DNA from 3 places in the Bradyrhizobium sp. MOS001 genome. Region 1 is predicted to be linked to each of the others. Evidence: predicted binding sites of a transcription regulator. Region 1 holds the regulator's gene; each other region holds the start of a gene.
The links. Region 1 encodes PhoB, which activates phosphate uptake and scavenging genes when phosphate is short. Its sites were predicted from a motif close to TGTCATNNANCTGTCAT; they were not measured.

Region 2: CT676_RS21255 (RNA degradosome polyphosphate kinase) is a predicted target of PhoB. The motif match lies at 4,483-4,499, and genes of this name have one in related genera.
Region 3: CT676_RS10075 (UDP-2,3-diacylglucosamine diphosphatase) is a predicted target of PhoB. The motif match lies at 6,328-6,344, and genes of this name have one in related genera.

Annotation. Positions count from the first base shown of each region.
Region 1 is NZ_SPVJ01000015.1:54,249-64,022, reverse strand. It holds gene pstS (phosphate ABC transporter substrate-binding protein PstS) at 1-288, shown strand, start outside; gene pstC (phosphate ABC transporter permease subunit PstC) at 433-1,422, shown strand; gene pstA (phosphate ABC transporter permease PstA) at 1,424-2,269, shown strand; gene pstB (phosphate ABC transporter ATP-binding protein PstB) at 2,266-3,087, shown strand; gene phoU (phosphate signaling complex protein PhoU) at 3,099-3,815, shown strand; gene phoB (phosphate regulon transcriptional regulator PhoB) at 3,831-4,538, shown strand; gene CT676_RS20170 (GcrA family cell cycle regulator) at 4,773-5,285, opposite strand; gene CT676_RS20165 (aspartate aminotransferase family protein) at 5,742-6,950, shown strand; gene argF (ornithine carbamoyltransferase) at 6,950-7,873, shown strand; gene CT676_RS20155 (Hsp33 family molecular chaperone) at 8,130-9,137, shown strand; gene apaG (Co2+/Mg2+ efflux protein ApaG) at 9,290-9,682, opposite strand.
Region 2 is NZ_SPVJ01000016.1:113,641-123,414, reverse strand. It holds gene CT676_RS21290 (autotransporter outer membrane beta-barrel domain-containing protein) at 1-526, opposite strand, end outside; gene CT676_RS21280 (cold-shock protein) at 899-1,105, shown strand; gene purN (phosphoribosylglycinamide formyltransferase) at 1,200-1,853, opposite strand; gene purM (phosphoribosylformylglycinamidine cyclo-ligase) at 1,868-2,941, opposite strand; gene CT676_RS21265 (CDP-alcohol phosphatidyltransferase family protein) at 3,096-3,638, shown strand; gene CT676_RS21260 (DnaA/Hda family protein) at 3,751-4,428, shown strand; gene CT676_RS21255 (RNA degradosome polyphosphate kinase) at 4,573-6,765, shown strand; gene ppx (exopolyphosphatase) at 6,781-8,283, shown strand; gene CT676_RS21245 (PepSY-associated TM helix domain-containing protein) at 8,377-9,525, opposite strand; gene CT676_RS21240 (TonB-dependent receptor) at 9,556-9,774, opposite strand, start outside.
Region 3 is NZ_SPVJ01000005.1:148,792-158,565, reverse strand. It holds gene CT676_RS10100 (Na/Pi symporter) at 1-975, shown strand, start outside; gene CT676_RS10095 (RbsD/FucU domain-containing protein) at 1,025-1,279, opposite strand; gene CT676_RS10090 (caspase family protein) at 1,494-3,326, shown strand; gene CT676_RS10085 (threonine/serine dehydratase) at 3,400-4,383, opposite strand; gene CT676_RS10080 (glycosyltransferase family 1 protein) at 4,448-5,491, opposite strand; gene CT676_RS10075 (UDP-2,3-diacylglucosamine diphosphatase) at 5,491-6,303, opposite strand; gene thiD (bifunctional hydroxymethylpyrimidine kinase/phosphomethylpyrimidine kinase) at 6,532-7,332, opposite strand; gene CT676_RS10065 (Lrp/AsnC family transcriptional regulator) at 7,462-7,707, shown strand; gene CT676_RS10060 (neutral zinc metallopeptidase) at 8,084-9,118, shown strand; gene CT676_RS10055 (alpha/beta fold hydrolase) at 9,115-9,774, shown strand, end outside.

The DNA.
Region 1 (9,774 bases):
GAAGCCTTCCAGGCGGCCGCTTCCAACGCCGACTGGGCCAAGGCTCCCGGCTACTACGTCATCCTGACCGACCAGCCCGGCGACAAGTCCTGGCCGATCACGGCGGCGACCTTCATCCTCATGCACAAGGATGCCACCGACAAGGCAGCCTCGCAGGAAGCCATCAAGTTCTTCCGCTGGGCCTTCAAGAGCGGCGGCAAGGCGGCTGAAGAGCTCGACTACATCCCGATGCCGGACCCGGTCGTCCAACTGATCGAGAAGACCTGGGCTGCCGAGATCAAGAGCTAAGCGCTCTGTGTCCCGGACTGGGCGCCGGGATCTCACAAGACCTCCGCTCCGGATCGGCCTCGCGCCGCATCCGGAGCGCAAGACCAACAACAAGACCGACAACAAGCGTATATCAAACGGGCACAGGGGATCGGCGTGGCAGAGATGGCCGTTCAGAGCGATGTAATCGACGACGCCGGACCGTATGACCGCGCCAAGGCCTTGGGCGCCTTCAAGCTCGGCGACCTCACCTTCTACTGGATCACGCGGCTGTCCGCGATCTCGGTGCTCCTCATCCTCGGTGGCATCATCATCTCGCTGATCGTCGGCGCGTTCCCGGCGATGAAGGAATACGGCTTCGCCTTCCTGTGGACGCAGCGCTGGGCGCCGTCGGCAGATCCGCCCGTGCTCGGCGCGCTCGGCCCGATCTACGGCACGCTCATCACCTCCTTCATCGCGATGGCGATCGCCATTCCGGTCGGTCTCGGCATTGCGATCTTTCTGACCGAGCTCTGCCCGCAATGGGCGCGCCGCCCGATCGGCATGGCGATCGAGCTGCTCGCCGGCATTCCCTCGATCATCTACGGCATGTGGGGCTTCTTCGTGCTCGGCCCGTTCCTGGCCAACACGTTCCAGCCCTTCATGATCAAGATCTTCGACGGCATCCCGGTGCTGGGCGCGATCTTCGCAGGCCCGCCGTCCTATCTCAGCCTGTTCAACGCGGCGCTGATCCTCGCCATCATGGTGCTGCCCTTCATCACCTCGATCTCGGTCGACGTGTTCAAGACGGTGCCGCCGGTGCTCAAGGAAGCCGCCTACGGCGTCGGCTGCACCACCTGGGAAGTCGTGCGCAGCGTGGTGATCCCCTATACCCGCGTCGGCGTCATCGGCGGTGTCATGCTGGCGCTCGGCCGCGCGCTCGGCGAGACCATGGCGGTGACCTTCATCATCGGCAACTCGTTCCGCATCTCGTCGTCGATCTTCGCCCCGGGCACCACGATCTCGGCGGCGATCGCATCGGAGTTCGCCGAAAGCGACGGCCTGCACCAGTCCGGCCTGATCCTGCTCGGCCTGCTGCTGTTCGTGCTGACATTCTTCGTGCTCGCGGCTGCACGGTTGATGCTGATGCGTCTTGAAAAGAAGGCGGGGAAGTAACATGAACCCGATCTACGCACGCCGCCGCCGCATGGACATCGTCATCCGTGTGCTCTGCCTGGCTGCCGCTGCCTTCGGCGTCACATGGCTCGCGCTGATCCTGATGACGCTGCTCTACAACGGCATTGCCGGCCTGAACCTGGAGCTCTTCGTTGCGGACACGCCGCCTCCGGGCTCGACCGAGGGCGGCCTGCGCAACGCCATCGTGGGTTCGATCATCATGACCGTGCTCGGCGTCGGCATCGGCGCGCCGCTCGGTCTGTTCGCCGGCACCTATCTCGCCGAGTACGGCCGCAACGACCGCCTGACCTCGGTGATCCGCTTCATCAACGACATCCTGCTCTCGGCGCCCTCGATCATCATCGGCCTGTTCATCTATGGTGCGGTGGTGGTGCCGATGCGCGGCTTCTCGGCGATTGCCGGCTGCCTCGCGCTTGCGGTGATCGTCATCCCGGTGGTGCTGCGCACGACCGAGGACATGCTGCTGCTGGTGCCGAACGCACTGCGTGAGGCGGCCTCGGCGCTCGGCCTGCCGCGCTCGCTGGTGATCAAGCGCATCGCCTATCGCGCGGCGCGCTCGGGCCTCATTACCGGCGTGATGCTGGCCACCGCCCGCGTCGCCGGCGAGACCGCGCCGCTGCTCTTCACCGCGCTGTCGAACCAGTTCTTCAGCCTGGGTCTGAACAAGACGATGGCGAACCTGCCGGTCACCATCAACAATTTCGTGCAGAGCCCCTACGCCTACTGGAAGCAGCTCGCCTGGAGCGGCGCGCTGCTCATCACCCTGACCGTTCTTGCCCTGAATATTGGCGCGCGCATTCTGAGCGCCGAGAGGACCGCAAAATGAGTGATCTTTCCGTATCGATGAGCGCGGCCGGTGGTTTGCCCCAGGCGCCGGTGCTGCCCGAAGCTCCGGCCAAGGTGACGGTGCGCAACCTCAATTTCTATTACGGCGAGCACCACGCGCTGAAGAACATCAATCTGGCGCTCGGCACCAACCGCGTCACGGCGTTCATCGGCCCGTCTGGCTGCGGCAAGTCGACCCTGCTGCGCATCTTCAATCGGATGTACGACCTCTATCCGGGCCAGCGCGTCACCGGTCAGCTCATGCTCGACCAGACCAACGTCCTCGACCCCAAGCTGGACCTCAATTTGCTGCGCGCCCGCGTCGGCATGGTGTTCCAGAAGCCGACGCCGTTCCCGATGACGATCTACGAAAACATCGCCTTCGGCATCCGTCTCTATGAGAAGATCTCGAAGTCCGAGATGGACGACCGCGTCGAGAAGGCGCTGCGCGGCGGCGCGCTGTGGAACGAGGTCAAGGACAAGCTCAACGCCTCCGGCCTGTCGCTCTCCGGCGGCCAGCAGCAGCGCCTCTGCATCGCCCGCACGGTCGCGGTGCGGCCCGAGGTGATCTTGTTCGACGAGCCCTGCTCGGCGCTCGACCCGATCTCGACCGCCAAGGTCGAGGAGCTGATCCAGGAGCTGTCCGAGAACTACACGATCGCGATCGTCACCCACAACATGCAGCAGGCGGCGCGCGTCTCCGACAAGACCGCCTTCATGTATCTCGGCGAGCTGATCGAGTTCGACGACACCAGCAAGATCTTCACGTCGCCGACCGACCGGCGCACGCAGGATTACATCACCGGCCGGTTCGGCTGAGGAGACGGAACATGGGTTCTGAACATACCGCAAAGGCCTTCGACACCGACCTCCAGGAACTCACGCGCCTGGTCGCCGAGATGGGCGGCATCGCCGAGCGCATGATCGTCGATTCCGTCGACGCGCTGATCCGCCGCGACGTCGCGCTCGGCCAGCGCGTCGTGACCATCGACGCCGAGCTCGACGCGCTCCAGAAGAAGATCGAGGAGCGCGCCGTTCTCACCATCGCGCGCCGCCAGCCGATGGCGGTGGATCTGCGCGAGATCGTCGGCGCCATGCGCGTCGCGACCGATCTCGAGCGGATCGGCGACCTCGCCAAGAACATGGGCAAGCGCGTCGCGGCGCTGGAGACGGATTTCCATCCGCTCAAGCTGTTCCGCGGTCTGGAGCACATGACCGACCTCGTGCAGCAACAGGTCAAGTCGGTGCTGGACGCCTATGCCGCGCACGATCTGCCGGCGGCAATGGCGGTGTGGAAGGGCGACGAGGAAGTCGACGCCATCTGCACCTCGCTGTTCCGCGAGCTCCTCACCTACATGATGGAGGATCCGCGCAACATCTCGTTCTGCATCCATCTGATGTTCTGCGCCAAGAACATCGAGCGCATCGGTGACCACGCCACCAACATCGCCGAGACCGTGTTCTACATGATCGAGGGCCAGGCGATCACCGACAAGCGGCCGAAGGGCGACATGACGACCTTCGCCACGACGGTCCCGAACACTTAAGGAGCGACGAACACCATGGGCGCACGCATTATGGTGGTTGAGGACGAGGAAGCTCTCACCGAGCTTCTCCGCTACAACCTCGAAGGCGACGGCTATGACGTCGAGACGGTGATGCGCGGCGACGATGCCGACACCCGCCTCAAGGAGCACATCCCCGATTTGATCGTGCTCGACTGGATGCTGCCGGGCCTCTCCGGCATCGAGCTGTGCCGGCGGCTGCGCACCCGGCCCGAGACCAAGCAGCTCCCGATCATCATGCTCACCGCGCGCGGCGAGGAGAGCGAGCGGGTGCGGGGCCTTGCGACCGGCGCCGACGACTACATCGTCAAGCCGTTCTCGGTCCCGGAGCTGCTGGCACGCGTGAAGGGCCTGCTCAGGCGCGCCAGCCCCGAGCGGCTCGCCACCGTGCTCGCCTATGGCGACATCGAGCTCGACCGCGACAAGCGTCGCGTGGCGCGCTCGGGCCGGCCGATCGATCTCGGCCCGACCGAATATCGCCTGCTGGAGTTCTTCCTGGAGCATCCCGGCCGCGTGTTCTCGCGCGAGCAGCTGCTCGACAGCGTCTGGGGCCGTGACATCTACATCGACGAGCGCACCGTCGACGTCCATATCGGGCGCCTGCGCAAGCTGCTCAATCTCGGCCGCGAGCAGGACCCGATCCGCACCGTCCGCGGCGCGGGCTACGCACTGGACGATCGCTTTGCGAAGGCGGAGCAAGCGTAAGGGGTTGCTGTGGCAGACGTGATTTAGCGGGCTGCCACCGCATCCTCGATGTCGTCCCTGCGAACGCAGGGACCCATAACCACAGGGAGTGGTTTGGCGAAGACTCGGAGTGATCATCCCGCGCAATAACTACGCGCCGGGATTATGGGTCCCTGCGTTCGCAGGGACGACACCGAGTGAGTTGAGCCGTCATCGCGTGACGGCGCCGTCTTCGTAGTCAGCTAATCCGATACCTCAGCGCGGACCCGGCTTCGCCGGCGCGCGCCGGCGATCGGCCGCGGGCTGATACGCCACGCGCGAGTGCTGGGCGCAGTAGGGCAGGCCGGAGAGCGCCTTGCCGCCGCAGAAGAAGAAATCCGGGCTCGAGGGATCGCCGACCGGCCAGTGGCAGGTGGCCTCGTTCAGCTCCAGCAGCGACAGCCGCTGGCTCATCGGCACGACGTTGTCGTAGGTGACCGGTTCGGCCTCGACCTCGACTTCGAAGGCTTGCGCCAGCGCGGTGTTGCCGCGCGCGATCGGGCGGGTCACCCGCATCATGTGCTGGGCGGGGCGTGCCTTGCGCGGCCGCGGCGCTGCCGATGAAGGGCTCTTGGCGCGGCCCGACAGGCCGAGCCGGTGCACTTTGCCGATTACGGCATTGCGGGTCACATTGCCGAGTTCAGCGGCGATCTGGCTGGCCGAAAGCCCGGCCTCCCAGAGCTTTTTCAGCTGCTCGACGCGATCATCCGACCAGGTCAAAACGGTCATTGCACCCTTTCCTTCGCCGGCGCCTGCCATCCTGGCGGCCGCACGGCGAATGCCTAAGCTTCGAAAAACCCGTGCCGCCAGAATCCCTTAAGGCTCGCCGGGCGCACCAGATGCGCCCGAACGCTTACGCCGGTACATGAGGACTTAGAGGATCAGAACTGCTGCACGAGATGTCGTATCTGACAAGCCAAACGCTACAATATGGCGTGACTCACGCGCAAGAGTCCGCCGACTCGCTTCCACATGTTCCGTGGCGGAAATACGCAAAATCGCCACCGCAAGACTACGGATTCTGCGTTTCGCGAGGCTTTCCGGGCGGCATTGACACCGGTTTCACCAGGCATAAGATAGTCTCGCGTGCCGCCCTTAAAAGGCGGCACGTTTCGTTTTCCGGGCCGGTCAATGGTGCGTTGCGCAATGCACGCTCACGCCGTCCGCAACATTCAAGTGATCGTCATGACTAACAGCGCAGCGCCGCATTTGCTCCCCGTTTTCGCCAGGTCCGACCTCGGTTTCGAGCGCGGTGAAGGCTGCTGGCTGATTGCGACCAATGGCGATCGCTATCTCGATTTCACCTCGGGCGTGGCGGTGAATGCGCTCGGCCATGCTCACCCTGCGTTGGTCAAAGCGTTGCAAGAGCAGGCCACCAAACTCTGGCACATGTCGAACCTGTTCCAGAGCCCGGACGGCGAGAAGCTCGCCGCGCGTCTGTGCAACGAAAGCTTCGCGGACTTCGTGTTCTTCTGCAATTCCGGCGCCGAAGCGCTGGAAGGTGTGATCAAGCTCGTCCGCCATCATCACTTCTCCAAGGGTCATCCGGAACGTTACCGCATCATCACCTTCGAAGGCGCCTTCCACGGCCGCACGCTGGCAACGCTCGCCGCGACCGGTTCGGCAAAATATCTCGAAGGGTTTGGCCCGCCGATGGACGGCTTCGACCAGGTCCCGCATGGCGATATCGACGCCGTCAAGAAGGCGATCGGTCCGCAGACCGCCGGCATCCTGATCGAGCCGATCCAGGGCGAGGGTGGCGTGCGTTCGGCAACGCCCGCCTTCCTGAGGGCGTTGCGCCAGCTCTGCGATGAGAAGGGCCTGCTGCTCGCGTTCGACGAGGTGCAGACCGGCATGGGCCGCACCGGCGATCTGTTCGCGCATCGCCGCACCGGCGTCACGCCTGACGTGATGTCGCTGGCCAAAGCGCTCGGTGGCGGCTTCCCGATCGGCGCGGTGCTGGCGACCGCGGACGCGGCTGCCGGCATGGGGCCCGGCTCGCACGGCTCGACCTTCGGCGGCAATCCGCTCGCGATCTCGGCTGCCAACGCCGTCCTCGACGTCATGCTCAAGCCCGGCTTCTTCGATCACGTGCAGAAGATGTCGCTGCTGCTCAAGCAGAAGCTCGCCTCCGTGATCGATCGTTATCCTGACATCGTCAGCGAAGTGCGCGGCGAAGGCCTTCTGATCGGCATCAAGGCCGTGGTGCCATCAGGCGATCTCGGCGCGGCATTGCGCAACGAAAAATTGCTCACGGTCGGCGCCGGCGACAATGTCGTGCGCTTCCTGCCGCCCTTGATCGTCACCGAAGCCGAAATCGAGGACAGCGTCGGGCGGCTCGAGCGCGCCTGCGCCGCGATCTCGTCCAGTCAGACCAAGCGGGCGGCGAGCTGATGAGCAAGTCCCCGAAGCACTTTCTGGATATCAACGAGCTCCCGTTGTCGGAGCTCAAGAGCATGCTCGCGGCCTCCTCCGCCATGAAGGCGAAGCAGAAAGCGCACCAGCCGGTGAAGCCGCTGGAAGGCAAGACGCTGGCGATGATCTTCGAGCGTCCCTCCACGCGCACCCGCGTCTCGTTCGACGTCGCCATGCGCCAGCTCGGCGGCGAGCCCATCATGCTGACCGGCGCCGAGATGCAGCTCGGCCGCGGCGAGACCATCGCCGACACGGCGCGCGTGCTGTCGCGCTATGTCGACGCCATCATGATCCGCATCCTCAATCACGAGGCCCTGCTGGAGCTGGCGGAATATGCGACGGTGCCCGTCATCAACGGCCTGACACGGCGCTCGCACCCTTGCCAGGTGATGGCCGACCTCATGACCTACGAAGAGCATCGCGGCCCGATCGAGGGCAGGACGGTGGCCTGGACCGGCGACGACAACAACGTGCTGGCGTCCTGGGCGCATGCCGCCGAGCGCTTCAAGTTCAAGCTCAATGTCGCGACGCCGCCGGAGCTTGCGCCGAAAAAGGTAATGCGGGACTTCATCAAGGCCACCGGCGCGCCGATCGTGCTCGGCACCGATCCCGAGGCCGCCGTGAAGGGGGCCGACTGCGTCGTCACCGACACCTGGGTGTCGATGGGCGACAAGGAAGGTGAGCACCGTCACAACGTGCTCAAGCCCTATCAGGTCAATTCGAAGCTGATGTCGCTGGCCAAGCCCGATGCGCTGTTCATGCATTGCCTGCCCGCCCATCGCGGCGAGGAGGTCACCGACGAAGTGATCGACGGCCCGCAATCGGTCGTGTTCGACGAGGCCGAAAACCGCCTGCATGCGCAGAAGGGCATTCTGGCCTGGTGCTTTGACGCGGTGAAGTAATCTCACTTGTAGCCCGGATGGAGCGCAGCGAAATCCGGGTTTGTGTCCGCAGTTGGAGTGGTCCCGGATTGGGCTACGCTCCATCCGGGCTACGCGGGCTATCGCGTAATCCTGTGGCTATGGGTCCCGTATCAGCGCTTTGCGCGCGCCGGGACGACATCGAATTTGCAGGATCCTGAGCGATCATAAGTGCATCCGGAACACACCACCCTTGAGCCCTCTTCCATTTTCCTCCATCGACCCCAGATAAAGCGCCATGGTTTCCCAATCCCCTGACATGAATACCGGGCCTGAAGGCCCGGTTCGCGCACCATCAGCGGTTCCCATCGATGACGCCGTGCTGCCTTACGAGGTCGACGCACTCGACGTGCGCGGCCGCCTCGTGCGGCTCGGTCCCGCGCTCGACGAGATCCTGACCAAGCACGATTATCCCGCTGCCGTGGGCAAGCTGCTCGGCGAGGCCATCGTGCTGACGACGCTGCTCGGCTCGGCGCTGAAGTTCGAGGGCCGCTTCATCCTCCAGGCCCAGACCGACGGTCCGGTGTCGTTCCTGGTCGTCGACTACATGGCGCCGGATCGCCTGCGCGCCTATGCGCGCTACGATGCCGAGCGCCTCGGCGAGACAAAAGATTCCGGCACGCTTCTCGGTAACGGTCATCTCGCCATGACCATCGACCAGGGTCCCGACATGAGCCGCTACCAGGGTCTGGTCGCGCTCGACGGCGGCAGCCTGGAAGATGCCGCCCACGAATATTTCCTGCGCTCCGAGCAGATCCCGACGCGCGTGCGTCTCGCGGTCGGCGAGGAGTGGCGCTCGAACGACGGCGGCAAGCATCGCTGGCGCGCCGGCGGCATGCTGATGCAGTTCCTGCCGAAGGCGCCCGAGCGCGCGCGGCAGGCCGATTTGCATCCCGGCGATGCGCCCGAAGGCGCGGAGGTGCATGCTGTCGCCGAAGACGACGCCTGGGTCGAGGCGCGTTCGCTGGTCGAGACCGTCGAGGACGTCGAGCTGATCGACCCCGAACTCTCCGGCGAGCGGCTGCTGTTCCGCCTGTTCCACGAGCGTGGCGTGCGCGTGTTCAATCCGCTGGTGCTGAAGGCGCAATGCTCCTGCTCGCGCGACGCGGTTGGTGCGATGTTGAAGAGCTTCTCGCCCGACGACCGCGCCGCCATGGTCAAGGACGACAAGGTCGTCGTGACCTGCGAGTTCTGCTCGTCGGTGTACCAGTTCACGCCGCACGAGGCCGGCGTGGAAGACGCGTAGGCGTCGCATCCTCCGTCGTTGCGCGCGCAGCGAAGCAATCCAGTCGTAGGGTGGGCAAAGCGCAGCGTGCCCACTATCTTATGCGCCACGTTTGGAATGGTGGGCACGGCGCTTTGCGCCTTTGCCCACCCTACGGCGCCTACGGCACCGGGCTAATTCAACACCCGCTTGTTGTCCGGGCTGTCCAGCGAGAACGTCGGCACGTCGATCTCGAAGCGTTCGCCGCTTTCACTGACCATCTGGTAGCGGCCGGTCATGAAGCCCGAGGCGGTCGCGAGCGGCACGCCGGAGGTGTATTCGAAGCGCTCGCCGGGAGCCAGGGTCGGCTGCTCGCCGACGACGCCCTCGCCCCTGACCTCCTGCTGGCGGCCGGTGGCGTCGGTGATGATCCAGTGCCGCGTCTTCAGCTGCACGGTTTCGTCGCCGGAATTGGTGATGACGATGGTGTAGGACCAGAAATAGCGGGAGCGGTCAGCCGACGACTGCTCCGGAACAAAGTTCGGCTCGACGGTCACTTCGATCTGGCGGGTCACGGCGCGATACATGGCGGCCATCATAACGAAAACCCGGCCGGGAACCAACGCCCGCAGGCGGTTTTGGTGACATCGTGCCGCCAGAATTGCCGAGGAAGTAGACC
Region 2 (9,774 bases), on a different contig from region 1:
GCGGCACGTCGATGTCGGTATGGCTCTGGTCGAAGGAGAAGCCGAGATTGACGCCCGGCGCGACCCGCGCGCCGAAGCCGGCGACACCGCCAAACGTCTTGCGCTTGTCGCCAAGGAAATCGCCCTGCGCGTCGGTCCGGACCGAGATGCCATAGCCTTCGAACCAGGTGCGGTAGAGCGGATCCTCCGTGCTCGCCGAGGCGCCGCCCCCACCGGGATTGGTGCGCGATGCACGGTTGACGCCGCTAGAGGCCTGGTTGCCGAGCCGCTCCAGGAAATTGGAGCCAAGATTGAGCGCACTGTTGCCGGCCGACTGGTCGTAATTGGTCGCGGTCGGCATGGGGGTCGGTGACGGCGCGGGTGTCGGGGTCGGGGTCGGCGTGGGCGTCGGGCTCTGCGCAAACGCTGATGTCGCCGACATCATCACGACGAGTCCAAACGCCATGACGAGCGCAGCCGCGATCCGGCGGACACGGCCCAGCCCGACCGTCTGCCGTGTCCCGGAGAGCTGCAGGGCGCAGCGCATAACGACCAATCCCGAAGCAAAGTGGCGGAGCGCAAAAATGCAACACGAACGGCGCGCGCTTGCGGCGATTTGTGCCGAACTGCCACGCAGGGTCAACCGGTTGGCGCGCTGGAGCGGGGCTATTGCCTCGATTGTGGTTCCCTTGCCACAGGTCGCAAATAGCAGACAGCGACACCCGCCGCGATCTTGAAAGCCGTGCACCGCTTGCTAACGCGCGAATTTCATGTTGCAATATTGGACACAATCGGAATTGGCCGCTCGGCTGTGCGTTTCGCGACATTGAGACTCGAACAGACTACCGGAAGCCCGTTTGTGGCGTGGCACGCGAAACTGCGGCTGCGTCTTTTTTGTATCTAGTGGAGGAGATGAGCGATGCCGCAAAAGGGCACCGTCAAATGGTTCAACCCGACCAAGGGCTATGGGTTCATCAAGCCGAACGGCAGCGATAAGGACGTGTTCGTCCATATCTCGGCCGTCGAGCGTGCCGGACTCTCGACCCTTAATGAGAACCAGGTGGTTGAATACGACCTCGTGGAGAACCGCGGCAAAGCATCCGCGGAGAACCTCAAGGTCTCCTGATTTCTCTCAAAGCCTCGCGCGAGAGATCGTGACGATGCCCCCGGCTCTGCCGGGGGATTTTGTTTGCGAAGACGAAACACGGTGCGACGGCGCTTCAGCGCACCACCGGCGATACCAGGAAATTCTCCGAGGGCCCGCTTCCGTCCGTCCTGCACACATCGCCCTCGATCCGAACCTTGCCGGTCGCAAGCAGCCGCAGCGCTTCGGGATAGATGCGATGCTCCACCTCGAGAATGCGCTCCGACAGCGTAGCGCCCGTGTCGTGGTCGCTGACGGGAACCGCGCCCTGCATCACGATCGGGCCGGCATCGGTCTCGGGGATGACGAAGTGCACTGTCGCACCAGACAGTTTGACGCCGGCGCGCAAAGCCTGACCGTGCGGGTCCAAACCCGGGAACGACGGCAGCAGCGAGGGATGGATGTTGAGCATCCGACCGTACCAGGCCTTGGTGAACTCGGCCGTGAACAGGCGCATGAAGCCACCGAGACAGATCAGCTCGATGCCGTGCTGGTCGAGCGCGGCCTGCAGCAGCTTTTCGAAGCCGGCCCGGTCCTTGCCGAACGGTTTGCTCTCGATCACCAGCGTGTTCACGCCGCTCGCCTTGGCGCGTTCGAGCCCTAGAGCGTCGGCCTTGTTCGAGATGACGAGCGAGATTTCCGCCGGAAAATCCGGTGCAGCAGCGGCCCTGATCAGCGCGGACATGTTGGAGCCGCGGCCGGAGATCAGGATGGCGACGCGCCGCTTCATCACAGCGCCAGTCATCACGGTGCCAGGTCGAGGTGGCCGTTATAGACGACACGATGCTCGCCCTCGGCCGGAATCACGGTACCAAGCTGCGCCACCGTCTCACCGGCATCGCTGAAGACCTGCACGACCTGATCGACCTTGTCGGGCTCGACGATCGCGATCATGCCGATGCCGCAGTTGAAGGTGCGCAGCATCTCGAGCTCGGCGATGCCGGCTTGGGCAGCCAGCCATTTGAACACTGGCAGCACCGGCAGGCGCGCCAGATCGATGCCGACGCCAAGATGGCTCGGCAGCACGCGTGGAATGTTGTCGGTGAAACCGCCGCCGGTGATGTGGGCAAGCCCCTTCACCGCGCCGGTCTCTCGGATCGCACGCAGGCAGGATTTGACGTAGAGCCGCGTCGGCGTCAGCAGCGCGCCGCCGAGCGTCATGACCGGCGCGAACGGGGCCGGCGCCTCGAAGCTGAGGCCGGACTGCTCGACGATCTTGCGCACCAGCGAGAAGCCGTTGGAGTGCACGCCGGACGAGGCAAGGCCAATCACGGCATCCCCCGCGGCGATGTCCTTGCGCGGCAACAAGGTACCGCGCTCGGCGGCGCCGACGGCAAAGCCGCCGAGGTCGTAGTCACCGTCCTTGTAGAGGCCGGGCATCTCGGCGGTCTCGCCCCCGATCAGGGCGCAGCCGGATTCGCGGCAGCCTTCGGCGACACCGGCGACGATCGAGGCGGTCGCCTCCGGGTCGAGCTTGCCGCAGGCGAAATAGTCGAGGAAGAACAACGGCTCGGCGCCCTGCACCACGAGGTCGTTGACGCTCATGGCGACGAGGTCGATGCCGATCCCGCCATGCAGGCCGGTCTCGATCGCAATCTTGACCTTGGTGCCGACCCCGTCGGTGGCGGCAACCAGGACGGGGTCCTTGAAACCGGCCGCCTTGAGGTCGAACAGGCCGCCGAATCCGCCGATCTCGGCGTCGGCGCCGGGCCGCGCGGTGGCGCGCACCATCGGCTTGATCAGATCGACCAGGCGGTTGCCCGCGTCGATATCGACGCCTGAATCGGCGTAAGTGAGGCCGTTTTTGCGGTCGGTCATGCCCGATTTCCAGTGGGTTTGCGGCTGGTTACGTCGAATTCCGGGGACGCGCAATGGCAAGCGTGGCGCCCCGCCCTATACTATGTAGATATCAACCGGTTCAGCCTTCAAACGGGCCGGATTCGAGATCAGGCCGGGTGCCAGGAAGCGCCGCGTGAGTATTCCGAATATCATTACCCTGGGCCGCATCATGCTGGTCCCAATCATCGTCTGGGCCATCGTGTCGAGCCAAATGGAGGTTGCGTTCGCCGTCTTCCTCATTGCCGGCGTGAGCGACGCGGTCGACGGCTTCCTCGCCAAGCGCTTCAACATGACGAGCGAGCTCGGCGCCCTGCTCGATCCGCTCGCGGACAAGGCGCTGCTGGTCTCGATCTATCTGGCACTGGGGATCTGGGGCGACATCCCGCGCTGGATCGTGATCCTGGTGGTGTCGCGCGACATCATGATCGTCGCCGCCGTGATCGTGTCCTGGCTGTTCGACAAGCCGGTCGAGATGAAGCCGTCGAAGGTGTCGAAGCTCAACACCGCCGCCCAGGTGGCCTATGCGGCGCTGGTGCTGGCCTCCCTGGCCTTCGGCTTCAAACCGGCGCCCTATGATATGATCCTGATGGGCCTCGTCACGGTCTTCACGCTCTCTTCCGTGTCGCTCTATCTCGTCGAGTGGCTGCGGCACATGAGTACGATCGAAGCCAAGTAGCACGATCGAGGCCAAATGAGCCGGGATGCGGCCCCGCAAAAGGCCAACTCCCGCTCGATGACGTCGAATCTCTTCAAACGAAGCCGGCGCGCCGGCACGGAGCACAGCAAGCGTGGCAGGCCGCGTTCATCCCCGACAATTGGCATTCTCGCTTCCGCACGCGGAGAGCCTCAGCCGGGATAATTTCCTCGAAGGCCCCGCCAACGAAGCCGGTCTTGCCCTCATCGATGCCTGGCCGGAATGGCCGAACCGGATCATGTGGCTGGCTGGCCCGGAAGGAAGCGGCAAGAGCCATCTCGCCGCGATCTGGGCCGAGGCTTCAGGCGCCCGCTCGACCACAGCCAATGGGCTGACCGCCGAAAACGTCCCGGGCGCGCTCGCCACCGGCGCGCTGGTGGTTGAGGATCTCAAGGCAAAACAGTTCGACGAGCGGGCCCTGTTTCATCTGATGAACCTCGCCCGCGAGGATGGGGCCTACCTGCTCTTCACCGGCCGCGAGGTACCGGCGTCGCTCGAGATCGAGCTGCGCGACCTGCGCTCGCGGCTGCGCGCGGTGCCTGTGATCTCGCTGCTGCCGCCCGACGACCAGCTCTTCCGCGGCCTGATCGTCAAGTTCTGTGCCGACCGCCAGCTCACCGTGGATGAGAGCGTGGTCAGCTACCTCGCCACCCGCCTGGAGCGGTCCTCGGCGGCCGCGCGGGAGGCCGTGCAGCTGCTCGACAGCGAGGCCCTGCGCCTCGGTCGCCCCGTCACGCGGGCGCTGGCCGCCGAGCTGCTTCGGGACGCCTGACCCTTCCGCCCTGGCTCCAAGGCCGCTTGACGCGGCGCAGCGGCGGAACATCAATGTCATCGAAACGTCATCGGACTAACACATGCTCCCGCCGGTTTTGCGCATAAGTCGCAAATTGGGGCGAACTGGATGGATCGACTTCTGATGGACTCTGCGCAAGCTGTTGAAATTAAAGAAAAAGCCCCGGAGACCGAGGGCCTGCCGGCGATTGCCTCAAGTCCCGAGCGCTTCATCAATCGCGAGCTCTCCTGGCTGCACTTCAACCGCCGCGTCCTCGAGGAAGCGGTCAATCCCAGCCACCCCATGCTGGAGCGGGTGCGATTCCTGTCGATTTCAGCGAATAACCTCGACGAATTCTTCATGGTCCGCGTCGCCGGCATCAAGGCCCAGATCCGCGAGGGCATCGCCGAGCGCAGCCCCGACGGCCTGACGCCGTCCGAGCAGCTCGCGCTGATCAACCGCACCGTCTCGCAGCTTGCCTCCGACCAGCAGGCGATCTGGCGCGACCTGCGCGGCACGCTGGCCGACGTCGGCATCGTGCTGGTCGACGGCAAGGACGTCACCAAGGCGGAACGGACCTGGATCGAGGACTACTTCCTCAACAACGTGTTTCCGCTGTTGACCCCGCTCGCGATCGACCCTGCTCACCCCTTCCCGTTCATTCCGAGCCTCGGCTTCACCATCGCGCTCCAGCTGACGCGCGCCGCCGACGGCAAGCAGATGAACGCGCTGATTCGTATGCCCGGCAAGATCGACCGCTTCATCCGGTTGCCGGCCGAGGGCAAGGTCGTGCGGCTGATCTCGCTCGAGCAGGCGACCGGGCTGTTCATCAACCGCCTGTTCCCCGGCTACAATCTCCACGGCCAGGGCGCCTTCCGCATCATCCGCGACTCCGAGCTCGAAATCGAGGAAGAAGCCGAAGACCTCGTCCGCCTGTTCGAGACCGCTCTGAAGCGCCGCCGCCGCGGGTCGGTGATCCGGCTCGAGATCGACGGCAAGATGCCGGAGGAGCTGCGCAGCTTCGTGCAGCATGCGCTGTCGGCCGCCGACGACGAGGTCTTCCTGGTCGACGGCGTGCTCGCCATGAACGAGCTCTCGCAGCTCACCCGCCTCGACCGGCCCGATCTCGAATTCACCCCTTACGTACCGCGCCATCCCGAGCGCGTGCGCGAGCATGGCGGCGACATCTTTGCCGCGATCCGACAGAAGGACCTCGTCGTCCATCATCCCTACGAATCCTTCGACGTGGTCGTGCAGTTCCTGCAGCAGGCCGCCCGCGATCCCGATGTCGTCGCGATCAAGCAGACGCTCTACCGCACCTCCAACAACTCGCCGATCGTGCGCACGCTGGCGGAAGCAGCCGAAGCCGGCAAGTCCGTCACCGCGCTGATCGAATTGAAGGCGCGCTTCGACGAGGAAGCCAACATCCGCTGGGCGCGCGACCTCGAACGCGCCGGCGTGCAGGTCGTCTACGGCTTCCTCGAACTGAAGACGCACGCGAAGCTCTCGATGGTGGTGCGCCGCGAGGGCGGCGGCCTCACCACTTACGTCCACACCGGCACCGGCAATTATCACCCCGTCACCGCACGTATCTACACCGACCTCTCCTACTTCACCTCGGATCCGACCATCGGCCGCGACGCGGCGCGCGTGTTCAACTTCATCACCGGTTATGCCGCGCCGAGCGATCTGGAAAAGATGGCGGTGTCTCCGCTGACGTTGCGCAAGCGCATCATCGAGCACATCCAAGGCGAGACCGCGCATGCGCGGCATGGCCGCCCCGGCGCGGTCTGGATGAAGATGAATGCGCTGGTCGACCCCGACATCATCGACGCGCTCTACGAGGCCTCGCAAGCCGGCGTCCAGGTCGAGCTCGTCGTGCGCGGAATCTGCTGCCTCAGGCCCGGCATTCCAGGCCTGTCGGAGAACATCCGCGTCAAGTCGATCATCGGGCGCTTCCTGGAACACGGACGAATCTACTGCTTCGGCATGGGCCAGGGCCTGCCGAGCGCGAAAGCGGCTGTGTATATCTCCTCGGCCGACATGATGCCACGCAACCTCGACCGCCGCGTCGAGGTGCTGTGTCCGCTGCAAAATCCCACGGTGCATCAGCAGGTTCTCGAACAGATCATGGTCGCGAATCTGAAGGACAATGAGCAGAGCTGGCAATTGTTGCCGGACGGGTCCTCGACGCGTATGAAGACCGCGAAGGGCGAGGAGCCTTTCAACGTCCACAACTACTTCATGACAAATCCGAGTCTATCTGGCCGTGGAAAGTCGCTCAAGGAATCCTCGCCGCGCCGTCTCACGCGCCGTAATGAACGTCATCAGTCTTGATCCGGGATCGAGGACGTGAAGCGGCCGCGTAAGCGCGGCTCGAGCGTCGCGGTCATCGATATCGGTTCCAACTCGGTCCGTCTCGTCGTCTACGAGGGACTGACGCGGAGCCTCATTCCGATCTTCAACGAGAAGACGCTGTGCGGCCTCGGGCGCGAGGTGCAGAGCACGGGCCTGCTTGCGCCCGATGCCGTCGACAAGGCGCTGACCTCGCTGAAGCGGTTCCGGGCCCTGTGCCGCGTCATGCAGGTCGGTCGCGTGTTTGCGATTGCGACCGCAGCCTGCCGCGATGCCTCCAACGGCCCCGACTTCATCGCGAAAGCCGAGCGCATCTGCGCCGTGAAGATCGAGATCCTGTCGGGCCCGCGCGAGGCGCGGCTGTCGGCGCTCGGCGTGATCTCCGGCATCCATCATCCCGACGGCATTGTCGGCGATCTCGGTGGCGGCTCGCTCGAGCTGATCGACGTGCGCAAGAACAGCGTGCGCAGCGGCGTGACGCTGCCGCTCGGTGGCCTCGCGCTCCAGGACCTCGCGCACAAATCGCTCAAGCGCGCCGACCGCATCGTGCGCGAGGAGCTCGACGAGGTGCCGCAGCTCACCGCCGGCCGCGGCCGCACCTTCTACGCCGTCGGCGGCACCTGGCGCGCGCTCGCGCGCATCCACATCATCCAGAGCGGCTATCCGCTCCAGGTAATGCACGGCTACTCCATTTCCGCAGCTGAAGCGCTCGACTTTTCGCGTCGTCTCCGCCGGCTTGCGGCCGCCGACATGCTGGCCGACATCGAGATCGTCGCGGATGCCAGGCGCCCGCTCCTCACCTATGCGGCGCTGGTGCTCGAGCACATCATCCGCGTGGCGAAACCCAAGTCCATCGTGTTCTCGACCTTCGGCGTGCGCGAGGGCCTCTTGCACGAGAAGCTGTCGGAATCCGAGCGCAACAAGGACGGGCTGATCTGCGCCGCGGAAGAGCTCAATCAGCTGCTGTCGCGTTCGGCAAAGCACGCCCGCGAGCTGATCGCCTGGACCGACCGCCTCGCGCGCGTGGTGAAGCTGCGCGAGACCGAAGAGGACCGCCGCTTGCGCCACACCGCGTGCCTGCTCTCCGACATCGGCTGGCGCGTGCATCCCGACCATCGCGGCGAGCAGACGCTGAGCCTGGTCGTCAACGGCAATTTCGGCGCAATCACCCACACCGAGCGCGCCTTCGTCGGCCTGTCCGTGTTCTACCGCTATGCGGGCCTGAGCGAGGAAAACCAGCCGCCGGTGACCATGCAGGAACTGCTGACACCGGCCCAGCTCGAACGCGCCCGTCTGCTGGGCGCGGCGTTCCGCGTCGCCCATCTGATCTCGGCGGCACGTCCGGGTGTGCTGCCGGCCACGCATTTCCGCAGCCAAGGCCGCAATCTGATGCTGGTGTTCGAGCACCGGCTCGTCGACCTCGTCGCCGACCGCGTCGGCAGCCGCTTCCGCGCCCTCGCCCGCCTGATCGGCCGCTCCGGCTCCATCGTGCGGCGCTAGAGCATGATCCGGAAAAGTGCGCAGCGGTTTTCCGGATCATGCTCAAACAACAACCTAAAGCGCGATAACGATTCATTCCAATCTCATCGCGCTTTAGACCCGCTGGCCGGTTCTGATTCTCCCTGGACGCTTCTTGAGCCACATGATCGCGCCGCTGATGAACAGGGCGAGAGGTGCGAAGCCGGTTGCGAACACGAGCAGGCGCCCGATCAGCCCGAACGTCGCGCCGTTATGGATCCAGAGCTGTTCGGCCAGATAGCGATCCCCCATCGACATCGCGGCCGAAGTGCGATCGTGCACCACTGCGCCACTCCATGGATCGAGCCAGATCGCCCCCCGGGCACGTACCGCGGGATCAGCACCCGCGGCCCGGAACTGCACCCGCCACGTGTTGCGCGTTTCGGTGGGCGGGCTCAGCATGGCAACCGCCATGCCCGGCTTGGCCGCTTGCGCGCTCCGCATGATCGCATCGGGTGATAGCGGCGGTGTCCCCGTGGGGGGCGGCGCTTCGATCCGCGGCGACGGATCGGCTGTCGGTTGCGACACAAGGCCAACGATGGGAGGCACGACGTCGGGAAAAATGATCCCGACGCCGGTCATCGAGATCACCGTGAGCGCGAGCAGCGCCCAAAAGCCGGCCGTGCCGTGGACGTCGAAAACAAATCGAAGCAGCGAAACGTCCTTCCGGACCGACACCGATCGCCAGAATCGACCCGGCCTCGGCCACCACAAGATGACGCCTGACATGGCCAGGCCGAGCAGCATGAACCCGGCAACGCCGACCAGCTCTTTGCCCCACCACTCGTAGAGCAGCAGCGTGTAGTGCAGACGATAAACCTTGAGGGAGAACGCGTTGATGTAGTCACGCCGCCCGAGCACCTTCCCGTTCGAAGGATCGACCATGGTCGTCCAACGATTCGGGTAGCGGCCTTTCGCAGTTTCATGCGCATGTATCACGACCCAGACCGGCCAAGTCCGATCCGGCGCGAGGATCGTGGCAATCGGCGCGGGATCCGCTGCCGCGGCCGCGCGCATCACCTCGCTCAACGTAGCCTCTCGTTCCCGACCGGCGGGAGTGTAAAGCGCCGGGTTCAGGGCGGCGTCGATTTCCCGATAGAAGACGATGAAGCTACCCGTGAGGCCGATCAGCACCACGACGATGCCGCCGAGCAATCCGAGCCATCGATGAGCCCACAGAAGCCCACGCCGTGCGCGTCCGGTGAGGTTCGGGGCCGGCAACATCGCCGTTGCACGCGTCAAAGCCGACCCGCCTCAGAAATCCGTCGACATCGACAATAGCAGGGTTCGCGGTACACCTTGCGACAACGCGGAGAAGCTCGCCACGCCAGCCCAGTAATTGGTATCGAACACGTTCTGCACCAGGGCCCGCAGCGTCACCGGCCGGTTGTTGATCCGCGTGTTGTAGCGGGCACCCAGGTCGAGCCTCGTCCAGGCCGGAACGACCTGCGTGTTCGCCGCATCCAGATACTG
Region 3 (9,774 bases), on a different contig from region 1:
AGTTCCGCGCTCGCCGCGATCGGCGCGAGCGCCACCGCGAAGCGGTTGGCCATCGCCTACGTTCTTTTCAAGCTGATCGCCGCGCTCATCGCGCTGGTAGCTTTTCCCGTCGTAACGCCCTTGCTGCTGCGCGCCTCGGACACGATCGACGGCGTCACGCTGCTGGCCGGGTACCACACAGCCTTCAACGTCGTCGGCGTCGCGGTCCTGCTCCCGCTGATCAACCCGTTTACGCGGCTGGTCGAACGGATCCTGCCCGAGCGCGGCTCGCCGCTGACGCGATGTCTCGATCCTTCGGCGCTTGAGACCCCGATCGTGGCCGTCGAGGCGGTACGGCGCACGATCGCGCGCGTGCTCTTGACGGTGTGCAGTTCGGTCGAGGCGAAACTGGCGGCCCGCGCTGCACCGATACGGCTGGGAAAGGACACCGTCTCCGTGCAGGAAGCGGCCGATGCCGTGAGCCAGGCGCAAATATTCCTGTCGGATGTGGCCGGGCCACCCGACACCGACGACGAGCAACGGCGTCTCACGAGCACGCTGCACGCACTCGACCACGCATCTCGACTGACGGACCTCGCAAGTGGAGGAAACAATTTCGGCTCGGTGGCAGGCGGGCCGGAGGACATCCGCGCCGGAGAGCTATGTGCCGAGGTCATGCGGAGCGCCGCCGCGATTGCGCGCGGCGTCGCGGCGCCGCCCCGCGGATCGACGCACTTCGCGCCCGCCTCGCATGCCGGCGACATCTTGGCTGGTCCCCGCGCCGACCCGCCCGACGAGGCCATCGCCGAGTTCGAGCGTTGTACGACACAACTCCGTGAAATGCTGCGCATCCACCGCAGCGCGACGCTTGGTGCGGTGGCCAATGGAACACTGACCGCAGACTCTGCCCTCCTTCGCGTCGAGGCGGTTCGCAACCTCGAGGCGTTGTCGCAGCACGCCTGGCGTTCGGCGATCCATCTCATCGGTCGCGGCTAGCGCGTTTTCAAGCGAAGAAGTGGATACCGGTTCGCGTCAAGAAAACGCGTCAAACAAGAATCTGGAGCCCCGTTCCGATCCCATCGGAAGGGGCTCTATAGATCACGCCCTTGCGGATCAGGAAGCAGCCATAGCCCCTGCTGTCGCCGACCTGCACGACACCGAACCCCGCCGACGCCGCGCGATAGAATTCCGAGCGCGAGAGCTTGCCGGGGCTGACGGCGCCGCCGGCCGCGCGTTCGATCTCCGCCAGCACCGCGCGCTGCACGTCGGGGACGCAATCGGGATCGTCGACCGGCGCCATCACGCGCACCGGATCGGGATCGAAATCGTAGAGCGGGTCTTTCGCGGGCCGAACCGGCGCGGCCGGTCATCGGCCGTTCACCATAGCAGGTTCCAAGCGTGATTCAGATCACGCAGCTCATCATGGTGATTGCGATCACGGACCACGGGCTCGAACGCGGCCAAGCTTCCTCGCAACCAATCTCGCATCGAGATGAGTGCCAAAGGAGCACGCCATGTTCCGCCTAAAGCCTTTCCTGATGACGGCTAGCCTCGTGGGAAGCCTGTTCGGCTTTGCCTGCGGCCCTGGTTCCGCGCAGGTCGCCCCGGTCCAGCCTGCCCCGACCGCGCTGCAAGGCCCGGAACAGCGCGTGGCGCTGGTGATCGGCAATTCCAACTACAAGAACGCGCCGCAGCTCCAAAACCCCGACAATGACGCAGAGTCGATGGCGCAGTTCCTGAACTCCGCCGGCTTCGAGGTGGTTGCCGCGACCGACCTGACCCAGAACGACATGCTCCGCGTCGTCCAGGACTTTTCCGCCAAGGTTTCCGCGCGGGGTCCGAACACTGTCGCCATGGTCTACTACGCCGGTCACGGCGTGCAGCTCGCCGGCGAGAACTATCTCGTCCCCGTCGATGCGAAAGTTTCGAACCCCACCGAGCTCGTGAGCAACTCGGTGCGCCTCGTCGACGTGATGTCGACGCTGGAGACGATCCCGAGCCGCATGCGCATCGTCATCCTCGATGCCTGCCGCAACAATCCGTTCCCTGATGTCAACGACGCCGGCCGCGGCCTCGCCATCGTCGATGCGCCGAACGGCTCGATCGTGGGCTACTCGACCGCGCCGGGTGCGGAAGCACAGGACGGCACCAACGGCCACAGCCCCTACACCCAGGCCTTCCTCAACGTCGCGCGCGAACCCAACGTGCCGATCGAGCAGCTGTTCAAGCGCGTGCGTCTGGAAGTGAACCAGACCACCAGCGGCGCGCAGATCCCGTGGGAAAGCTCGTCGCTGACCTCGGACTTCACCTTCTTCGGCGACACCGCTGTTGCCGCCACCCGCGCCCCGGTGAATGCGCCTGTCGTGCAGATGGCCTCCAACCTGCCGGGCCGTTCGACGCGCCAGGCCTATGACTACGTCGTGTCCGAGGGACGGCCGGAGTACTATCAGGAGTTCATCCAGATGTACCCGCATGACCCGCTGTGCGACCACATCCGCTGGCTGCTCTCGAACCTGCTGATCACGCAGGCCTGGCACAAGGCGGTGCTCGCGAACTCCCCGCTCGGCTACAAGAGCTTCTATGACAGCTACGGCAACAGCCCCTATGCGCAATCCGCGCTGAAGCTCCAGACCCAGCCGAAGCTGATCCCCCTGATGCAGGCGACCAAGTTCCTGGCGCCGCAGAACATTGCTCCGACGTTCAAGGTCGGCAATCTCGGCCAGCCCAAATACATGCCGCTGATGCAGCAGGGCAATGGCGGTGGGCAGATGAATGGCAATCTGCCGGTCGTGCAGAAGCCGATCGACAGCAACGTCATCGGCAAGCTCGGCAATGGCGGCCAGATCGTCAACCTGCCGGCCGGCAACAATCAGCCGAACCAGCCGAACGGCACGCCGTCGCAGACCCCGGGCAAGATCGTCACCCTGCCTGCGCCGACCAACGCGACCAACAATGGCGGCATTGGCAAGATCGTCACCCTGCCCGCGACCAACAATACGCAGAACGGCCGCAGCAACAATACCGGCACTGCCAACGGCACGACCAACGGCACGCCTGGCAAGATCGTGAGTATGCCGGTGAATGTCGGCAAGGGTGGCTCGACTGTCGATACGAAGCCCGTCGTTCAGACGCAGAACAACCCGATCCGCGTCAACAACGGCGTGAAGCTCAACAACAACCCGGTGAACAAAGTGCAGGTCCAGAACAACCAGCAGAACAACCGCCCGCAATTAAATACGACCAACCGTATGGTCAACAACGGCGGCAACAACTTCCGCCAGTCGATGAACCAGGCGCCGAGCACGAATAATGGCGGCAACAATCGCCGCGGCGGCTTCATGCACTGATCGCCACAAGCGAAACGAAGAAGGGGCAGAGCGGCAACGCCCTGCCCCTTCGTCGTGTCAAAATCTCAGAAGATCAGGCCACCAGCTCGGCAAACAGATCCGCATCGACATTGCCGCCGGAGAGCACGATGACGACGATCTTCCCGGCGACGTCGAGACGTCCCGCCAGCAACGCGGCAAGGCCCACCGCACCTCCCGGCTCGACCACGAGCTTCAGCTCGCGATAGGCAAACGCCACCGCCGCGCCGACTTCCTTGTCAGATGCAGTCACGCCGCGCGCCAAGAGCTTGCTGTTGATCGCAAAGGTCATCTCGCCGGGGATCAGGGCCATCAGCGCATCGCAGATGGTGCGGCCCGCAGGCCCATGCGGCTCGCGGTGGCCGGCGGTCAGCGAAATGCCGTGATCGTCGAACGCCTCGGGCTCGGCCACCACGATCTCGGCGAGCGGATAGCGCGCCTTGACGGCCGTGGCGACGCCCGCGATCAGGCCGCCGCCGGAGGCCGGTGCCACCACGATGTCGGGACTGAGGGCGAGCGCAGCCATGTCCTCGGCGATCTCACGACCTGCGGTGCCCTGCCCCGCGATCACGAACGGATCGTCATAGGGCCTGACCAATGTCGCGCCGCGCTTCTCGGCGATGCCGCGCGAGATCGCCTCGCGGTCGTCGCGGTCGCGATCATACAGCACGACCTCGGCGCCATAGGATTTGGTGCGCTCGCGCTTCGACAGCGGCGCATCCGCGGGCATCACGATGGTCGCATGCATGTCGAGGATCTTTGCAGCCGCCGCGACGCCCTGGGCGTGGTTGCCGGACGAGAACGCGACGACGCCGCCGGCGCGCTTGTCCTGCGGGATCGAGGCGACCTTGTTGAAGGCGCCGCGGAACTTGAAGGAGCCGGTGCGCTGGAGCATCTCCGGCTTCAGGAAGACCTTTGCGCCGACGCGCTCGTTGAGCACGGGAAAGGACAACAGCGGGGTGCGGATGGCGAAGGGCGCGATCACGCGTGCTGCTGCTTCGATATCGGCAGGGCCGATTGGGAGGAGATGTTCGGTCATGCCTGATGTTATCGCGCCGGACGAGGCGCGGGGCAAGACACCTGCGCGCGATGAACCTTGGTTTTCAGGCTACGAAACTAACCGGCTCCGCCCCATTCCTGCCAGGAAGCACCGCGCCAACCGCCTTGATGCTGTCCACAAACGCCCTCGCCGAGGCCTCCCAGGTGTAATTGGCGGCGAATTCGACGCAGTCCTGCCGGGACACGTCGAGCGCCGCGAAGCAGGCGTTGCGCAGATCATGATCGAGGGCGCCGACCGGTGCATCGCCGATCACGTCGCGAGGGCCCTTCACCGGGAAGGCCGCGACCGGCAGGCCGCTGGCGAGCGCTTCCAGCAGGACCAGGCCGAACGTGTCGGTCTTGCTGGGGAACACGAACACGTCGGCCGCAGCATAGATTGCCGCCAGCGCCTCGCCGTGCTTCTCGCCCAGGAAGATCGCATCCGGATAGGCTTCTTCCAGCGCGACCCGCGCCGGGCCGTCGCCGACGATCACCTTGGTGCCGGGCAGATCGAGATCGAGAAACGCCTCGAGATTCTTCTCCACCGCGATCCGGCCGACCGAGAGAAACACCGGCGCCGGCAGGCAGAGGTCGATCCCACGGGGGTGGAACAGGCTGGTGTCGACGCCGCGCGGCCACAGCACGACGTTGTCGAAGTCACGTTCACCAAGCTCGCGGGCGAGCGCAGGCGTCGCCGCCATCACGGCGCGGCTGGGCGCGTGAAATCGGCGCAGCGCCCGCCAGATCAGGGATTCCGGAACCGGCACGCGGGCGCGGACATATTCGGGAAAGCGGGTGTGGAAGCTGGACGTGAACGGCAGCTTGCGCTGGCGGCAGTAGCGGCGGACCATCAGGCCGATCGGCCCCTCCGTCGCGATGTGGATGCTGTCGGGGCGCGCCTCCTCGATCAGCTTCGCGATTCGCGCCGGCCGCGGCATGGCGAGCCGCACGTCGCGGTAGCTCGGCATTGCGAAGGTGCGGAACGATTGCGGCGTCAGGAACGTGAACTCGACGCCGAACCCCTTGGCTGCGTCTGCGAGCTTGGTCAGCGTCCGAACCACACCGTTGACTTGCGGGTGCCAGGCGTCGGTCGCGACCAGGATGCGCATCAAGCGGCCCTTGCTGCGACCTGCGGGACCGGTGCCGGCTTCCGCGCCTGATCCGCCCAGGTGATGATCTCGAAATGACCGTCGTCATGCTCGACCAGCGCCGTGCAGCTCTCAACCCAGTCGCCGCAGTTCATGTAGCGGATGCCGGCCTCGTCGCGGATCACGGCATAGTGGATGTGGCCGCAGATCACGCCGTCGGCGTCGTGACGCCGCGCTTCGGCGGCGAGCGCCTGCTCGAACGCGCCGATATAGTTGACGGCGTTCTTGACCTTCTGCTTGGCCCATTGCGACAGCGACCAATAGGGCACCTTGAACATGCGCCGGAAGAAGTTGACGAAGCGATTCATCTGGATCGCGAAGTCGTAGGCCTTGTCGCCGAGGTGGGCGAGCCAGCGCGCGTTCTGCACCACGAGATCGAAGATGTCGCCGTGGATGACGAGGTAGCGCTTGCCGTCCACGCCGGTGTGGACGGTGTTCTCGACGACGTCGATGCCGCCGAAATGCGTGCCGTAATAGTTGCGCAGGAATTCGTCGTGATTGCCGGGAATGTAGATGACCTTGGCGCCCTTGCGCGCCTTGCGCAGCAGCTTCTGGACCAGGTCGTTATGCGACTGCGGCCAGTGCCAGCTCGATTTCAGCGCCCAGCCGTCGACGATGTCTCCGACGAGATAGATCGTGTCGGCATCGTGGTAGCGCAGGAAGTCGAGCAACAGGTCGGCTTGAGAACCGCGGGCTCCGAGATGAACGTCGGAGATGAACAACGTGCGAAAGCGCCTTTCAGGGCTCTCGTCACTCACATCGTAACTTCCCATGCGCCAGCCTGTAACCAATGTCCCGTGACAGGGGGATGACAGATTGAACCCTTGAGGCACCCTCAGATACGAATCAGACCTTGCCTCGCCCTCCCCGCGAATATCAGTCGCATGCGACAATCAGGCGACATGACGCCGTAGCCGCCTCCGCAAGACCCCGGAACCGATGGCCGAACAGGTTAACGGCAGCGGTCGCGCGCGCCGCGGGCGGTGCGCTCGCGGCCCGGATCAGTAAAATTTGTGGAAATGATGGATCGGCCCGTGGCCGTGGCCGACGCTGAAGCGGTCGGCGGCCGCGATCGCTGCGCTGATCCAGGCCTTGGCGTTCCGCACGGCGCGCTCCAGATCCTCACCCCTGGCAAGCCCGGACGCGACGGCCGAGGACAGCGAGCACCCCGTACCGTGGGTGTTGCGGGTGGCGACCCGCGGCGCCGCAAGCGCGATCGTGCTCTCGGCATCGACGAGATAGTCGATGCTTTCGGCGCCCTCGCCGTGCCCGCCCTTGATCAGGACCGCGCGGCAGCCCAGCGCCAGCAGCCGGCGCCCCTGGCTCTCGATCTCGGCCTCGCTTGCAGCGACGGGCTCGTCGAGCAGAGCCGCAGCCTCAGGCAGGTTCGGCGTGATCACCGACGCCAGCGGCATCAGTTTCTTGCGCAGTGCTTCCACCGCCTCCGCGGCGAGCAGGCGATCGCCCGAGGTTGCGACCATCACGGGATCGAGCACGATATGCCCCGGCATCCAGCGCGACAGCGCCGCTGCGATCGCATCGATGCTGGCGGCCTGCGCCACCATGCCGATCTTCACCGCGCCGACCTCGAGATCGGAAAACACGGCATCGATCTGCGCGGTGACGAAGTCGGCGGGCACCGCGTGGATGCCGGTGACGCCTTTTGTGTTCTGCGCCGTCAGCGCCGTGATGGCGGAGGCGCCATAGACGCCGAACGCGGCAAAGGTCTTCAGGTCGGCCTGGATGCCGGCGCCGCCGCTCGAATCGGAGCCGGCGATGGTGAGCGCCACAGGCGTCGTCATGGGGCGATTTTCCGCGTTTTTGAGGCCATCGCCCCGTCCTAGCGCGCACCCCGGTCGCCCGCAAGTTCGCTTGCTAAATCCGGCCGGTTTTGGCCTATTAGCCGCCAGATATGCTTCGGAGTGACTGCAATGGTTCCTTTTTTCGTCCAGATCAAATGCAAGCTCGGCCAGTCCTACACGGTCGCCAACGCGCTTGCCGAAGCCGAGATCGCCTCCGAGATCTACTCCACGGCCGGCCATTACGATTTGCTGGTGAAGTTCTACGTCGACAAGGACACCGACATCGGCCACTTCATCAACGAGAAGGTGCAGGTGCTGCCGGGCATCCAGGACACCCTCACCATCATCACCTTCAAGGCGTTTGGCGCAAGCTAGGGTTTGCACTCACAGAGGGCCGGATGGAAAGTCCGCTTCCGAGACAGCGCAGCGGACCAATTGTGCTCAAAGTGAGTTCTTCGGATTTTAACCATCGCGCACATCATCCAGCGCTGACACCCTCTTGCGCTGGCAAGGCTCAACGCGCTTCATCGATGACGGCCGCGTCGACATCGCGCCAATGTCCGGTCAAAAAACGGATAGTCTCCAAGCGGTTGGGGCCTTTGCATCGTAGCCCACGCGCTTAGGTCCGCGGAGGAACAATTCGGCGCCCGACCGCGTGCACTTATGCCGCGCGCAAAGTGTGAAACATTTCATTGAACATACAACCCTGGAATGCTCTTTTCGCACGGATCGTGAGCGCCGGGGGCCGGCAATGCCCAAAGGACCGCTTGTTTCGATAGCTGTTGCTGTCTGGGCGCTTTGCACAGGCGGCTTAGCCTGGGCAGTTCGCCCAGCACCGATAGACCCCGCTGCCATCCTCCGTAACCAAGTCGACAAGATTGGTCCGGGTTCAGTTGTATTTACTCCTCCGACGGAAATGACGGTCGGCTATCACGAGCCAATAACCGTCCAGCCGCTCCAACGTCATGGCGTGGCTCAAACTGAAGAGATCGAGGTTGGCAGCTTCATGCGGGCTCGCCTATTCGGTGAAGGATTCACGGCAACAACGAGTAGCGATGACGCGCAAGCCGAGTGGCTTTATGCTGAGCTTCCAGCGAAGTCGGGCGACCAGACCGGTGCACCGCGCGACAAGATGTATCTCTTCGTTTCGCGAGTTCTGGGCAGCACGGAGGAGGTCTGGCAGGCAATCTTCGCATCCGATCGCCTAACTTATCGGCCACCCCGTCTCGTTCTGTACACAAGCGCCACCTACGCAGCCTGCGGATTAGCCGAGAAAATCATGGGACCATTCTATTGTCCTGATGATCAGAAGGTCTACCTCGACCTATCGTTCTTCCAAGAGATGCAGACTGAACTCAATGCCTGCGATTCGAGCGGCGCCGACTGTCAACTTCCTCAGGCCTATGTGATAGCCCACGAAATCGGACATCACGTTCAGAACTTGCTGGGAATTATGCCAAAAGTGCGCCAGCTCCAAGAGAGCATGGAAACGGAGGCGGAGAGAAACCGGTTACAAGTTCTTCTCGAGTTGCAGGCCGATTGTCTCGCCGGCATTTGGGCGCGTAAAATTAAAGAGAAAGCGAAGATCAACGCGAGCGACATAGCAGCGGCAATTCGAACGACAGAAGCACTGGGCAATGACACCCTGCAGAAGAGTGCCTTGGGGTACGTAGTGCCTGACTCGTTCACTCATGGCAGCGCCGCGCAGCGCCATCATTGGTTCGATGTCGGTTACACAACTGGATTGGTGAAGAGCTGCAACACCTTTGCTGGAGCGCGGCAATGAGGCCCGACCTTCCCAACTCTCAACAGCCGAAGTCCGACAACGACTGCATACTACCGAGCGGGGCCGCTCGGGAGCCCCCACTGGACGAAGAGAAACTCCGCGACGAACGCCTGCTCGGTCTCTTGCATTTTCATTTTGAGGGGTGTGCCGTGCCCCAGCATTGGTTAAAATACTTGGCTGTTTGGTCAATTGCTTTCGCAACGAGCTTCGGGAGCAGCTACGCGCAACCGATCGTCGCCGAGCGAGACGTCCTTCAAATTTGCGAAGCGTTTTCGCGGAAGGCCCCAGAGCGAATGCCGGCAATTGTTCAGCCGGAAGCTGCCAAAAATTTCGTTGGGAGATACGCTCGCTTTTCGGACCGGCTACGAGGCTGCCTATCGGCATCGGAGCGCGAGCGCGAGCCAAATAGCGTGACTTTTTTGATTCAGAATACACAGTATGAGAGTTACTGGAAGTTCCTCACTGATTCCAACTCAGTTCAATGGATTTCTATCGAGAGGTTTAGGCCCGTCACGCTGGCAGATGATGAGCCATGGCGCGCGCCTTTTGATGTGATAGCAGCCCCGATCAGGCCAACGATTAAACCCGGCGGCACAAAAATAGACCCGGATACCCAAGGCGGCGCAATTCAAGACTCCAGAATCGACACACGTATC